3 regions of the Wenzhouxiangella sp. XN24 genome follow, and region 3 is predicted to be linked to each of the others. Evidence: riboswitches for the same ligand, from Rfam matches in the RefSeq annotation. Region 3 holds a riboswitch; each other region holds the start of a gene.
The links. Region 3 has a riboswitch for cyclic di-GMP ahead of G6032_RS04810 (PD40 domain-containing protein). Riboswitches for the same ligand answer to the same signal wherever they lie in the genome.
Positions count from the first base shown of each region.

Region 1: linked by a shared signal. The riboswitch ahead of G6032_RS02505 (M23 family metallopeptidase) and the one ahead of G6032_RS04810 (PD40 domain-containing protein) in region 3 are both predicted to bind cyclic di-GMP.
Region 2: linked by a shared signal. The riboswitch ahead of G6032_RS10835 (putative Ig domain-containing protein) and the one ahead of G6032_RS04810 (PD40 domain-containing protein) in region 3 are both predicted to bind cyclic di-GMP.

Region 1 is NZ_JAAMFG010000021.1:237,822-242,848, reverse strand. It holds gene secA (preprotein translocase subunit SecA) at 1-960, opposite strand, end outside; gene G6032_RS02505 (M23 family metallopeptidase) at 1,126-2,031, opposite strand; cyclic di-GMP riboswitch class I at 2,122-2,221, opposite strand; gene G6032_RS02500 (DciA family protein) at 2,305-2,574, shown strand; gene lpxC (UDP-3-O-acyl-N-acetylglucosamine deacetylase) at 2,624-3,529, opposite strand; gene ftsZ (cell division protein FtsZ) at 3,749-4,957, opposite strand; gene ftsA (cell division protein FtsA) at 4,997-5,027, opposite strand, start outside.
Region 2 is NZ_JAAMFG010000034.1:665,995-671,021, reverse strand. It holds gene G6032_RS10840 (PEP-CTERM sorting domain-containing protein) at 317-1,063, opposite strand; gene G6032_RS10835 (putative Ig domain-containing protein) at 1,313-3,235, opposite strand; cyclic di-GMP riboswitch class I at 3,407-3,499, opposite strand; cyclic di-GMP riboswitch class I at 3,655-3,740, opposite strand; gene G6032_RS15495 (PEP-CTERM sorting domain-containing protein) at 4,146-4,802, opposite strand; gene galE (UDP-glucose 4-epimerase GalE) at 4,994-5,027, opposite strand, start outside.
Region 3 is NZ_JAAMFG010000028.1:96,157-101,183, forward strand. It holds gene G6032_RS04810 (PD40 domain-containing protein) at 1-2,228, opposite strand, end outside; cyclic di-GMP riboswitch class I at 2,378-2,464, opposite strand; gene G6032_RS04815 (LemA family protein) at 2,790-3,374, shown strand; gene G6032_RS04820 (M48 family metallopeptidase) at 3,412-5,027, shown strand, end outside.

The DNA.
Region 1 (5,027 bases), on a different contig from region 3:
GTACTCGACGTCGCGGCGATAGATGAAATGCGCGCGCAGGGCGGCGGCCAGGTGCTGCATCAGCATGATGTTGCGCGCGTCGTAAAGGCTTTCGCCCGGCTGGATCAGCCCGGCCGAGGCCATCAGGGCCTCCACCTTGGCGTGGCCCTCTTCGGTGAGAAAGGCCTGCTTGGCTTTCTCATCGACGCTGAAATCGCCGGGCCCTTCCTTCTCGACCTGCGGCTCGAGCTGCGGCACGAGCTGGTTCACCCTCAGGTAGGTCTCGGTGCTGTCCTCGGCCGGACCGGAAATGATCAGCGGGGTGCGCGCCTCGTCGATGAGGATCGAGTCGACCTCGTCGACGATCGCGAAGTTCAGGCCGCGCTGCGAGCGCTGCTCGAGGCTGAAGGCGAGGTTGTCGCGCAGGTAGTCGAAACCGAACTCGTTGTTCGTGCCGTAGGTGATGTCGGCGCCGTAGGCCGCATGCTTCTCGGCCGGATCCTGGTTGGAGCGGATGACGCCGACCGTGAGGCCGAGCGTCTCGTACACCGGTCCCATCCACTCGGCGTCGCGCTGCGCGAGGTACTCGTTGACGGTGACGATGTGCACGCCCTTGCCGGACAGGGCGTTCAGGTAGGCCGGCAGGGTCGCGACCAGCGTCTTGCCTTCGCCGGTGCGCATTTCCGAGATCTTGCCCTCGTGCAGCGCCATGCCGCCGATCAGCTGGACGTCGAAATGGCGCATGCCCAGGGCCCGTTTCGCCGCCTCGCGGGCCAGGGCGAAGGCTTCCGGCAGCACGGCGTCGAGCGTCTTGCCGGCCTCGACCTCGGCCTTCAGCTCGGCGGTGCGGGCCTTCATGTCCTCCGGCGACAGGGCGCTGACGGTCTCCTCCAGCGCGTTGATCTGCTTGACGTTTTTCGAATAGCTCTTGAGCAGTCGCTGGTTACGGCTGCCGAAAATCCCTGCGAACAGATTGCGCACTGCTGGATACCTCGGGGCACGCTCGCGGCGCGGGCGCCCGTGAAAAGATTCTGTGGCTGGCGGCGACGGGCGCCGCCGACGCTCAAAGACCGCGTATTTTACGGCCTCGAGCCCAAGGGGGAAACTGCCGGCCGCCGAAACCGCGCGCGTCGGCGCCTCGCGGCGTCACTTCAGGTACTGGCGCGGATTGACGTGCCGGCCGTTCTCGATCACTTCCAGGTGAACGTGGGGCGCGGTCGAGCGGCCGGTCGAACCCACCAGGGCGATCACCTCGCCCTTCTTCACGGCGTCGCCGACCGTCACCAGGTTTTCGGTGTTATGGCCGTAGCGGGTGACGAGGCCGTTGCCGTGATCGATCTCGATCAGGTAACCGTAGTTGGCGCGCTTGCCGGAGAAAGTGACGACGCCCGCGGCGATCGCCAGCACGTCACTGCCCGCCGGGCTGACGAAATCGAGCCCGCTGTGGAAGGCGCGCTTGCCGGTGAACGGATCGGTGCGATAGCCGTAGCCCGAAGAGGTCCAGCCGCCGCGAATGGGACGCCCCTCGAGGCGGACTTCATCGTTGAGGCGGCGGTTGAACAGCAGCGCCTCGAGTACGTCGAGCTGGCGGGTGCGATCCGCGATCTGGTACTCGAGCTCGTCGAGCAGCACGGAGATCTCGCCGGAGCGCAGCGAGGCCGCGTCCTCGACCGGGTCGGGCCCGCCCTGCGGCGGCATGGAGCCGAAATTGAACTCGCCGTCCTCGAGATCCGCCATGGTCACGAGGCGCTGCCCGAGGGCGTCCAGGCGGGTGATGTGGGCGGACAGCTGGCCGAGGCGGATGGCCAGCGCGTCGAGATTGCGTCCGGACTGGTCGCGGATGGCGGCGAGTTCGTCCTGCTGGGCCTCGAGGGTGGCGCGCAGCTCGGCGATGATCGCCGGCTCTTCTTCGGGCTGGGAAATGCGGCCGGCCAGGAGGCCCGCCACGAACACGAGCGCGAGAACAGCCAGGGAAACCAGCAGCACGGGTCGCGGGCTCAGGGGAACCTGGCGGGTGCGTCCGGTGCGGGAAGTGAATACCAGCAGGTTCACGACCGCCTCCCGGGGGACGGGACGACAGGCAACGGGCGTCCGGCGAACCGGTTTCGGCCAGGTATGTTGCTGGTTTTTCGTTCAGTCATGCTCGGCAGCTCCGCTGTCGCCAGTCCGGCCCACCAGGACCGGAAACCTCAGACCGGTGGCTTTGCGCCGGCGCCTCTCGACGCCTTTGCCTTTTACAAGCTTAGCCACTATGCCGCAAAATCACCGCTCACTCAACTCGGGGAAAACCACATCACTCGCGGAGAACCCAAGCAGCTCAAGGACTTGCTGGCCGGAAACGACCTGTCGCAGCTCGTCCTGAGGGCCCGGGAGGCGGGCGAGCTCGATGCCCGCGTGCGTACCCTGTTGCCGGATGAACTGGCGGCCCACGTCACCGGCGCCGTCCTGCACGAGCATACCGTCGTGATCCTGGCCGACAGCGCCGCCTGGGCGACCCGCATTCGTTTTCATGCCCCGGAGCTCGTCGCGCGCCTCGCGCCGCGTTACGACGGCGCCGTGACCCGCGTGCACGTCAAGGTCCGGCCGACGCGCTGAGCTGCGGCGATCGAGGTCCGGCCCGCCCGCCGAGCCGCGGCGATCAGGCTCAGGCCGCGGCGGCGGCAAAGCTCAAGGGCGCGTCGCGCTCGTCCGCATAGGTCACTTCTTCCCAGGCGGATTCGTTGCGCACCAGTTCGCGCAGCAACTGGTTGTTCAGGCCGTGCCCGGACTTGTAGCCGCTGAACTCGCCGATGATGCTGTGACCGAGCAGGTAGAGGTCGCCGATGGCGTCGAGAATCTTGTGGCGCACGAACTCGTTCTCGTAGCGCAGCCCGTCGTCGTTGAGGATCCGGTAGTCGTCGAGCACGATGGCGTTGTCGAGGCTGCCGCCGCGACCGAGGTTCATCGAGCGCAGGAACTCCATGTCGCGCATGAAGCCGAAGGTGCGCGCGCGGCTGATCTCGCGGAGAAACGAGGTCGTGCCGAAGTCCATCGAGGCAGTCTGGGCATGGCGCTTGAACACCGGGTGATCGAATTCGATCTCGAAATTGACCTTGAAGCCGTCGAAGGGGGTGAAACGCGCCCACTTGTCGCCCTCGTGGACCTCCACCGGCCGGCGGATGCGGATGAAACGCTTGGCGGCGGACTGTTCCGCGATCCCGGCGGACTGGATCAGGAACACGAACGGCCCGGCGCTGCCATCCATGATCGGCACTTCCGTCGCGGACAGTTCGACCGTCGCGTTGTCGATGCCGAGGCCGGCGAAAGCCGACATCAGGTGCTCGACCGTGGCCACGCGCACGCCGTCCTGCACGAGGGTCGTCCCGAGGGTGGTCTCGCCGACCAGCATGCCGTCCGCGCGAATCTGCGGGGCCGGGTCCAGGTCGCTGCGGCGAAACACGATGCCGGAATTGACCGGGGCCGGTCCCAGCGTCATGAGGACTTTCTCGCCGGTGTGCAGGCCGACGCCCGTCGCCCGGATAGTGTTTTTCAGGGTCCGCTGTTTCAGCATCACGCCTCTCCGTGTCGCGCCCGGCCCGGCCGGAGCGCCGGGGCCGCTACGGCCCCGTCGTGTTCGGTGCGCCCACATGAAAGGAGCGTAAGGCAGCCAGCCGTTACGCTTCTCAGGGCAAACTAACGAGACAAGGTAACATAATTTTCACAAAATGCTAAAACGGACGCCTCCCGGGGGAGGAAGAGCGGGGCTCCCCCGGGAGGCATCGTACCGGTCTCAGTCGGCCTGGCGGCGCAGGAAAGCCGGGATATCGAGCATCTCGGGGTCGGCCCGGTAGTCGAAGCTCTGGCCGACGGCCCGCTTCGGCGCCTCGACTTCCTGCTCTTCGACCTCCTCGGCACGCCGCCTCACCACCGGCGGCGCGTCCAGCTCGTTGTAGTTCACGGGTCCGATGCCGACGCCCTGCCGCACACGCGGCTGGCGGCGGGTGCTGCTGGCCACGCGCAACTCGGGTTCGCGCTGGCGCACCACCCCGCCGAGCCCCGTGGCGACGACCGTGACGCGCACCTCGCCCTCCATGGACGGATCGATGACCGTACCGATCACCACCGTGGCGTCGTCGGAGGCCCTTTCCTTGACCACGTTGCCGACCTCGTCGAACTCACCGATCGACAGGTCCATCCCCGCCGTGACGTTCACCAGGATGCCCTTGGCACCCTCGAGGTTGATGTCCTCCAGCAGCGGGCTGGAAATCGCCGCTTCGGCGGCCTCGCGCGCCCGGTCCTCGCCGGTGCCGCGCCCCGTGCCCATCATCGCCATGCCCATCTCGGACATCACGGTGCGCACGTCGGCGAAGTCGACGTTGATCAGGCCGGGCCGGGTGATCAGCTCGGCGATACCCTGCACCGCCCCCTGCAGCACCTGGTTGGCCGACTTGAAGGCGTCCAGCAGCGTGGTCTGCTTGCCCAGCACCGTGAGCAGCTTCTGGTTCGGGATCGTGATCAGCGAGTCCACGTACTTGGACAACTCGGTGATGCCGTTCTCCGCGATGTCCAGGCGCTTGCGGCCCTCCATGCCGAAGGGCTTGGTCACGACCGCCACCGTCAGGATGCCGAGCTCCTTGGCCACCTGCGCGACGATCGGCGCCGCGCCCGTGCCGGTGCCGCCGCCCATGCCCGCCGTGATGAACAGCATGTCGCTGCCCTCGATGGCTTCCTGGATGCGATCGCGATCCTCCATCGCCGCCTGGCGCCCGAGGTCCGGGTTCGCCCCCGCGCCAAGCCCCTTGGTGATGTTGCAGCCGATCTGGATCGCGGACTTCACCCGCGAGTTCTTCAGCGCCTGCGAGTCCGTGTTGGCGCAGATGAACTCCACGCCGTCGATGCCGCATTCCATCATGTAGGACACGGCGTTGCCGCCGCCTCCGCCCACGCCGATCACCTTGATGATCGCGTTCGTGTTGTATCCGTCTACCAGTTCGAACATTACCGCTCTCCTCGGGGATGAACCCCGCCCCTGTGTTACTTAGAAATTGCCCTGGAACCACGCTTTCATG
Region 2 (5,027 bases), on a different contig from region 3:
TTGTGGCGAATCTTTAACCAATTGTCGAGGTGCTGTTGTGGCGTTTTTCTAGATTTGGCATGAACCGTCGTGGGCAAATCCGTGCTGCTATGCGGAAATCAGCTTCCTTGGGGGTGTGTTTTCGCGTGTCCGAGGACGTTTTGGTGGTTGGGGCGTGCGCAGATTTGCGCGGGCGCTGGGTTGGGACAGCGCGGATGAGGATGAGAGGGTGCGACTCGGCCCGGGCGTCGTGGGCGTCGGCTAAGTCCGAAAAAGAAAGGGCCCCGAAAGGGGCCCTTGCAAGGTCGACTCCAAGGAGTCGTAGACGTGTCTGTGTCTAGCCGCGGCGGCGCATCATCCCGGCGCCCAGCAGGCCGAGACCGAGGAGGGCGAGGGTGCCGGGCTCGGGCACGCGACCGACGGTAACGTCGTCGACGCCGAAGCCGTCGTTCCCGTTGTTGGTGACAATCCGGATGCTCTCGATGTCCAACTCAGAGAAGAAGGACACGTAGAACACGCCCTTGTTGCCAAGCTTGCCTTTGAAGATGTCATCGATCGACAAGGTAAACGTGCCGTCAGTGGTTTCGAAATCGAAGCTCCCGCCAGCATCGTTGGGGTCTGTGATGAAGAAACCCACGGCATTGTTGCCCGCCGCCACATTGAACAGGAATTTCTGGGCGTCGAAGCTGTCGAGCCACTTGTTACCCGGGTCCGTGGTATTAAAGCGGCCGGAGAACGGGTTCGTGCCGGGGTCTCCGTTCAGAATGGCGAGGCCCTCATCGCAGTCGTAGCCCATGGACACGTTGTCGCACGCCCCGCCCGTGCCCGGCACTTCGCTTACGAATTCGCCGACAGACGTCATGATCGACAGGTATTGGGTGTTATCGTCAACGTCGGCGACGTCTTCGAAATCCTCGGTGGTGTAACCCGCCTGGAGGGTGCTCAGGAAGGCCAGTTCGGCATTCTTGGCAGCAGTCAGGTCGTTGGCGCTGATCTGGTAGGTAATTGGGCCGGCATGGGCAACACCGGCAACAGCCAGGGCTGCGACGGCGGAGAGAGCGAAAAGGGATGACTTGCGAATCATGGATGTTACCTTGGGTCACGAACGAATTACTTAGTTGCGTTTCATGATGCACAAGGCGTGCCAACTCGAAAATAACGAATAAAAACATCATTTTATGAATTTACCCATCGCGCCCCGCAGCCGGGTCTGTAAAGTCCGCCGACGTGAGCCACGTCACACTTTTCCCCGGCCAAAAAAATGCGCGGGCCACTCGCGCAGCCCGCGCATGGGAACCGGTCCCAGGGGACCGTTGCACTGCTCCCGAGACCGTTACTGGATCGTCTTGCTCACGACGGCTGACTTGGTGCTTTCGAGACCATCGGCGCATATGGCGGTGACCGCGAAATACCACGTGCCCTGACCGAGGTCCTGGATCTGGTGGCTGGTCGTGCCGCCGGGCAGTGTGATGACCTGGTCCAGCTGCGAGCCGTTGAGGCTGTAGTAGATCTTGTAACTGGCGACCGTGCCCATCGCCGAGCCGTCCACGCGCTCGGTCGGCGGGGCCCAGCTCAGTGTGGCCGAGCCGGTGACCGGCGGCGGCGCAAGCACCGTCAGGGTGAATGCCGGGAGGCTGACGGTGTACTCGCCGTCGGTCACGGAGATCGTGATCGGTCCGGTGGTACCGACATCGCCGACGCCGGGGGTGCCCTGCAGGTGTCCGTTCGAGGCGTTCAGGCTCATCCACCTGGGCTTACCGGTGACCGAGAAGGTCAGCGGATCGCCCTCGGGGTCAGACGCGTTTGGCGTGAAGTTCCACCCGTCGTTGACCTGCAGCTCGGTGGTCGCAGGCGTGCCGGAGATCTGGGGAGCCTGGTTGACAGGGACCGGATCCGGGATCGGCTCGGGGTCGGGCTCAGGCTCAGGAGTCGGCTCGGGGTCGGGCTCAGGGGTCGGCTCGGGGTCGGGCTCAGGGGTCGGCTCGGGGTCGGGCTCAGGGGTCGGTTCCGGGGTCGGTTCCGGGGTCGGTTCCGGGGTCGGTTCCGGGGTCGGTTCCGGGGTCGGTTCTTGAGGTGCCGCCACGCGGGCCTGGGCGTTGATCGCGTCCACCTGCGCCTCGGGCGCATATGCGGTGTCGAGCGTCGCCTGGCGCAGGGCCGTCTGCAGGTCGGCGGGGAGCTGCGCGGCGAGGTCGACAGGACTCGTGCCGGGTGCGGCCGCGTCCATGACCGAAATGGCCGCCGCGATGGCCGGATCGTTGTTGATCTGTTGTGCAGCGCGCAGCAGGCGGCTGGCCTGGACGAACGCCGTCGCGGGGATCGGCAGGGTGCTGACCGAGGCGTCCGGGTCGGCGTTGGGGCGGACCTGGCGCACGGCCTGGTCCATCGCGTCGGTCGCATTCACGTCGTACACGCGCAATTCGTTGCTCATGGTCTCGAGCAGGACGGCTGCGCTGGCGACGTTGGCGACCGCGGCGATCCGGGAGCGGCTTTCGAGGCCGCCCATGCCGTCGATCCAGCCGTCGATCAGGTCGGACGCGAGGGCCTGCATGATGGCGTCCCCGTCCATGGTGCTGCCGGTAGCGGTCATGGCATCGCGGGTGCGACGGATCATTTCGCCGAGCGTTTCGCTGGAGCGGACGATCATGTGGATGTTTTCGTCGGTGATCGGGGTCTCGACGGGATCGGCGATCACCGCCGTGTCGAGACCGAAGCCGTAGCGCGTGACGACGGCGTGGCTGGCGGCAGTGACGGTCTCGTTGCTGACGCCGCCGTTCATGCGGGCGGCTTCGAAGATCAGCGTCGAGAAGGGGTTCAGGTTCTTGACGGTGCGGTTCGACGGGCTATGCAGGACGGCGACCAGTTCGAAATCGGGAGCGAGTCCGGTGACGAGGTCGGTGCCCTGGTCGGCGCGAATCGTGAGTGCGTAATGCTTGCCCTGGGTCTTGATCCTGACGTCGTAGTCGGCGGTGCTGCCGCTGGTGCTTTCGCTGAGCAGGAGGCCGGTGTTGGCGAGGACGCGGACGCGGGCGCCGATGATGGGGCCGTCGCCGACGCTGCCGGTGATGTGGGTTTCGACCTCGGGATCGATTGGCGGGGTCGTGCTGGGGGGCGGCGTCGTGCTGCTTGGCGGCGGCGGCGTCACGGCCGCCGCGGTGTCATCGCTCTCGCTGCCGCAGCCGCTCAGCGTCGTCAGCAGGAATGCAACCGTCAGTGCGGTGAAACGCGACTTTAGAAGTGTGTTCCAGGTAGCCATGGCGAAACCTCGCTTCGCATCATGGCCACGGAAAAGTTGAACTCACGGGTAGCAGTGCATTGCAGTGCGCGGACAGGACCGCGCCGGATCGGACGCGCCGGAGAGGGAAAGAGGCTCGCTAACCTGGAGCGGCGTTGCAGCCTGAGATATGAAGAATGTCTTTCCATGTTTTCTGGCGGCCCCGCTATCGTAGAACCCTGCGTTGGGTTCCTTAGACCGGTGGCTTTGCGTCCTCACCTTTCAGTGAGTTTGCCTTTTTCAGTGGCCTCGACTTTCGTAAGTCTTTACGTATCGCCCGTTTCCGGGATGTACCGACAGGGGAAACCGCCGAGAGGCTTGGCCGTTCGGGGGTCTTTGGTACAGGAGGTTGCCGTTTGGCTGGAGGGCGCCCTGGGAGGGGGAGTAGCGCGATCCGGTTCTTTGGCAACCCCGCTGTCGTAGGACCTTGTCCCTTAGACCGGTGGCTTTGCGTCCCCGCCTTTCGACGAGTTTGCCCTTGTCAGTGGGGGTAGTTCTACGCCCGGTCGGGGTGGGGTGCAATAGGTATTTGGCGCGGGTTTGGGGGGAGAGATGGGAAGTGTGACGGGGGTCACACTCTGGTTGGCTGGTTGGGGTCGGACCGTAGTAAGTGTATGAAATAAATAGAGAAAGGGCAAAATACGCCCTTTTTAGAAGGCTTAGAATGGATTTCTCTTGGGTAAAAACGGCTTCTAAGGCCGGTCAACTCGCTTAAAGCCTGAATCGCACTCCGGGGGGGCATTGCGGTGAAATGCCTTGGTATAGCCGACGCGAGCGACGCCATCATTCTTGCAAAGGTGTGGCTCGAAAAAGAAAAGCCCCCTGCAACTTCGTTGCAGGGGGCTTTTGCGTCGGTCTACGGATCGACGGAAACCCGTCCTTCCGAATCAGTTCAGGCAGCAGCGCGTCTACGCGCGAAGCCAACGCCGATCAGGCCAAGTCCCAACAGAGCCAGTGTGCCAGGCTCCGGTACAGCAGTTGCCACCTCGAAGGCGACGCCGTTGGCGCTTGAGAGTTCAACTTTATCAAACTTGCCGACGAAACTGACGTAGGCATCGAAACCGAAATTGTTCGCGGTGCCCCCACCAATAGAACTCAGCGTCGTGCCAGTGATGGCCAGGACGTTGCTACCGCCGGAGAAGAACGTCACCACGTTGTACGAGTCCACCGATCCCCAGTAGAAATCGAACGCGCCGTCCAGGTCGGAGATGACGATCTTACTGATTGCGCCCGGAGGCACATTTTTACTGCTGGTCACGTTATATGACAACGTCTTGTCCGGGTCGGACGAGTCCCACCCGGGAGTCTTGTAGTCGCCGGGCTCGAATTCAGCGGGAGCAATAACAGCGCCACCGCTTACGGTGTAGCGGTCGCCGAGTTGTACGCAGGTTGCGGCAATGCAGTCCTCGCCAAGGTATTCGCCTGTGATTCCGCTGGAAGTGTCGTCAACGAAAATCGGCCCAGCGGACGCAACGCCGGTCCCCAACGCAGACAATGCCAAAAGGCTCGCTGCCGCGCCGAAAGTCTTGTATCTCTGAGTCAAGTTCATTTTTTCATTCCCTCGCGCCTGATCCGCGCAGTTTCGTTCTAAACCGTCATCCGGGATGTGAATCCCGTTCGTGGAGAGACATACAAGTTTCGTACCATAGTCTCAACCGACTGAAATAAATGCCGTTATTGCGGCGCGACAGCGTTCGAGAATCAGAAATTGTAAGGAATTTCGACAAAAAGCCGGGTGGTCTACGCGCTGTACCGCGGCGCCCGCTCCCAGGCC
Region 3 (5,027 bases):
AGTTCCAGCTCGCCATCGGGCCGCACGTTGATGGTCGGCAGGCCGGTGTCCGGATCGAGGATGGGGTCCCCGACCATGATCTCCTCGTAGGACTTCAGTCGCCCGGACCCCGAGGTCGTGCCACGCAGGTCGAGGCCCGCGGCGAGCGGATCCTCCGGGTCATCGCTCAAGTGGCAGCCGATACAGGTATCGGCGCCGCGGTCGGCCTCCCAGATCGGCTGCACATGGTCGGGATAGTTGATGATCCCGTCCACCGGCGCGGGCACGCCCGGCGGCAGATCGGCATAGCTGATCAGCAAGGGCGGATCCGCGGGGCGGCCGGCCTGGACGGGATCCGTCCACACGTCCTCGTACACGATATCGGCATCCAGCTCGAGCGCGGTCGGATCGAGCCGGGTCCGGGTCTCGGCCATGGATTCGCCGAGTTCGCCGGTCCAGTTCGCGTTCGGATGAAAGCCGGCGATCGGCGCCGAGTTCAACGCGCTGCCGCGCCGCGGCGAATGACAACCGTTGCATGTCCGGGTCTCGCCGGGGCGCACCTGCAGCCAGTTCGTGTGTACCTGGATCGCACGGCCGTGCGCATCCACCGCGACGACGCCGAGCGGCGTATCCGCCGGCACCTTGACCCGGAAGGAGCCATCCGGCTCGATCTCGGCGTAGCCGACGATCTGCTGCATCTCGAGGTTGGTCTCGCCGATCGCCTCGCGGGACACCCCGGGCGGCGTCGGCACGGCCTCGGTGACGCGTACGAAGCGTGCCGGTCGCTGGGCCGCGGTCGTCAGCGCGGGGTCCTTCAGCGTCATGAGATCGGCCACGGCACTGCGCGTGTCGTCCGGCGGCGGGGTGGTCATCGGAATGCTCTCGTCGCCGACGAGCATGCGCGCACCCATCAGGCCGAGGCCGTCGGTGTCATAGACGCTCTTCACGTTGAGTACGCCCATGCCCTCGGCCGCCAGTGCGGCGTCGAGCGGCTTGTCCGTAACGGTGTTCGGCGCCGGGCGCGCCTGGATCGCGATCGGGTCCGTGTAGGCCCAGCCTTCCTCCGGCAACGCGATCGGACGGAGGCTCTTGTTGGCGATATCGAACATGTAGACGCCATAGAGCGGCGGGCCCTCGACTTCTTCTTCGAGGCCGGTGACCGGGTCGAGCTCCATCTCGGGACGAAATGGCGACCAGCTGACCAGGGCCCGGTTCGTGCCGTCCCACAGCGGATAGGGGGTCGTGTAGCGGCCGAACTCGGAAACGCCGCGACCCGTTTCCACCGGGAACAATGTCAACTGCTCCTGCCCCACCGCATCGGCCGCGGCGCCCGGCACGGGTTCTCGGGATTCGGCAAAATTGCGAATATCCACCGCCATCAAGGCGCCACCCTCGCGGGTACCGGATAGCGGCATCAGCGAGGTCATGACGCGTCCGTCGGGCATTTCGCGCGGATGCAGAAAGCTGTTGCCCGGACTGAAGGCACCGTACTGGACGAAGATATTGGTGCCATCCGGGTTGGTGATGAACAGCGGGAAATGGTTGCGGTTGCCGACATGGTCCCAGCGCGCAAACAGGATTTCCCCAGTCGCGAGCACGGTGGGATTACGGTCATGGCTCTGGTTGAAGGAAATCTGCCGGATGTCCTCGCCGTCGGCGCCCATGACATGCAAGGCAGCCACGCGCTCGCGCTCGTATTCGTCGCGGTAGGCATAAGGCTGGATGTTGCGCTCGGCCAGCAGCTCGCGGGATTTCTGCTGCCGGTTGGAACTGAACACGATGCGGCCGTCCGGCAGGTAGGCGGGGTCGATGTCGTCGCCCGCATTCGCGACCGCATCGTCGGCGATCAGGCGCCGCAGGCTGCGGCTCGGCAGGTCCAGTTCGAAGATGTTCCAGCTGGGGTTGCCGGGCCCCCGCATCGAGAACAGCACGCGCTCGCCGTCGTAAGACACCTCCGGATCCGAGACGTCACCCTCGCCCTGCGTGAAGGGGGCGGTGAGGTTCTCCAGCGGCGCGCTGGGCGAAGACAGGTCCTTGAGCATCAGGTCGCCGCCGGCGGCGAAATTGGCCGCATCGGTGGGATTGCCCAGCGCGGAGACCTGGCGCTTGGCGAACACGATCGGGAAATCCCCTTCCACCACGATCGCGGACGAGACGCTTTCCTCTTCGCCGCCGCAGCCCCCCAGGGCCAGCAGCGAAAACGAAAGCAATGCAGAGACGGTCAGCTTGTATCCGTTGGCCCCAGCCATATCGATCCCCCCTCTCGGAGTATCGTCGGCGGGAAGGGACGCAAAGCTGGAAGCCGGTGGATGGCACCATCCATCGACCGGCGGGTCGGACAACCGGGAAAACGCGACTCGTGCGCCCGGGCAAGCTAAGCCCGTTATCGTTTTCCATGGCCGGCAACCCCGCTGTCGTGGATCTCGGATCCCTTAGACCGGTGGCTTTGCGTCCCCGCCTTTCGACGGGTTTGCCTTTGTCAGCGACGCCACGGATGCCAGAGAGCCCGCAAGCTGTCAAGCAACTGGTCGAGATGTTGCGTCATCGGATCGTGCGGCGGGCGGGACTTTCGACACCTGGACTCGGTCCAAGCTGCGGATTTTACTTACGATTCCTCACGCAGGGCCCGACCGGGGCGCGGCGCCGCCCGGAGTCCGGTGCCGCCCGGGCCACGCTGCCTGGCGCCAGGTGACGCTGCGCGTCACTTTCCGTCCGACACACCGCCCGGGGGTGTAGCGGCAAATCAGTAGTTGGAGGCCGTTGGCGGGTCGAGTATTCTCAGGCACGCAAAACGCGCCGAGGAGATCGCCATGGAGTTCTGGATTCTGATTGCAGTGCTTGCCGCCGTCGTGCTCTGGGCGATCGCGACCTATAACAAGCTCGTCAACCTGCGAAACGCGGTGAAGAACGCCTTCGCGCAGATCGATGTCCAGCTGACGCGGCGCTACGACCTGATCCCCAACCTCGTGGAAGCGGTCAAGGGCTACATGAAGCACGAGCGCGAGACGCTCGAAGCGGTCATCGCCGCCCGCACGCGAGCCGTCTCCGGCCTGCAGGCCGCGGCCGCTCATCCCGAGAGCGCGGCCGCGATCGCGGAGCTGTCGGGTGCGGACTCCGCTCTCTCGTCGGCACTGGGCCGCCTGTTCGCCCTGTCCGAGTCCTATCCGGACCTGAAGGCCGATCGCAACATGATGCAGCTGCAGGAAGAACTCACGAGCACGGAGAACCGCGTGGCGTTCGCGCGCCAGGCGTTCAACGACAGCGTCATGCAGTACAACAACACCCGGGAGAATTTCCCGAACAACCTCGTCGCGAACTCCTTCAACTTCGACCCCGCTGCATTCCTGGAGATCGAGTCCGAAGAGAAACGGCAGGTGCCGCAGGTCACCTTTTGATTAGCGACCGCTAGCCGGCTCGCGGGCCCGGCCAGGCATGGACTTCTTCGGCAGGCAAGCGGCGGCACGCGGGCGTTCGCGCTGGCTGCTGGGGGCGTTCACCATCGCGGCCGGTGCCGTGGCGCTGTCGGTCGCGGCGGTGCTGACACTCCTGTTCGGTGCTGCCAACACGCCCCCGGGGCAACTGCCGCGCACCGCGCTCGATCCCGCGGTGTTCGTCGTCGCGGCCATGGCCACGGCCGCATTCATCGGCATCGCTTCCCTCTGGCGTCTGCGCAGCCTGCGCAGCGGCGGGGGCGCCGTGGCCGTCTCGCTGGGCGGGGAACGCGTCACCGGCCTCGAGCAGGATCCGCTCAAGCGCCGCCTGCACAACGTGGTCGAGGAAATGGCGATCGCCGCCGGACTGCCGGTTCCCGAGGTCTACGTGCTGGAAAACGAGCCCGGCATCAATGCCTTCGCGGCCGGGCTGCACCCTTCCAACGCGGCAGTGGCCGTCACCCGGGGCGCACTCGAACGGCTGGCGCGTGATGAATTGCAAGGCGTGATCGGGCATGAGTTCAGTCACATATTGAATGGTGACATGCGGCTCAATGCCCGTCTCATGGGCTACGTGTTCGGCCTGGTCGCCGTCAGCATGACCGGCCGGCTGCTGTTGCGCGGGGCGGCGCTGGGCGGGGGCCGGCGACGGGGCCCGGGCGGCCGGGGCGGGGCTTCAGGCGCGGGCGCCGCCCTGCTTGCCGCAGGGCTCGCCATCGTGGTGCTCGGCTCGATCGGCGTGCTCGCGGGACGCATCCTCCAGGCCGCCGTGTCACGCCAGCGCGAGGTGCTCGCCGACGCCTCCGCAGTGCAGTTCACCCGCAATCCCGAGGGCCTCGCCAATGCCCTGAAAAGAATCGCGGCATCGCCGTTGTCCTCCGCCGTGCGTGCGGTGCGCCGCGAAGAAATCGGCCACATGCTGTTCGCCACCGGCCGGCGGAGCCTCGCGGGGCTGCTGGCCACCCATCCGCCGGTCGCCGCACGCATCCGCGCCCTGGATCCGCACTGGCGCCCGGGCGACCCGCCACCGCCGGCGCCTCCGCCGCCCGTCACGTCTCCTGCGCCCACCGCCCCGAGCCCTGTCGCGCCGGAGCTTGCGACGGCATCGATCGGCCAGGTCGACCTGGCGATGGGGCAACACCTGCTCGCGCTCATGCCGGATGCACTCCACGCGGCGGTGCTTGAACCGGAGGGCGCAGCCGTCACCGCGCTCGCCCTGCTCCTGGATGCCGACGCCGGTCTGCGAGCCCGACAACTCGCACTGCTCGACACCCGGTTGGGCGCGGTCGTCGCAGCCCGGGTCGGGGACACATGGGACGCGATCGAAGAGATCACGCCGACGCTGCGTCTCGCGCTGCTGGACCTGTCATCGCCCGCGCTGCAGCACCTGCCCGAAGCGCGGCGGGACGATCTCGTCCACCTGGCGCAACGACTCGTCGAACTCGACGGTGTCGTTAGCCCTTACGAGGCCACGCTGGCCGCGGCGCTCGAGTCGCGCCTCTCGAGAGCTTCCACGGCACATGCGGATGCCGATGGCGCACTGGCCATGCTGGCGCTCCTCGCAAGTGCGGGACACGAGGACCAGGCAGCGGCGGCCGCCGCCTGGCGGCATGGGGT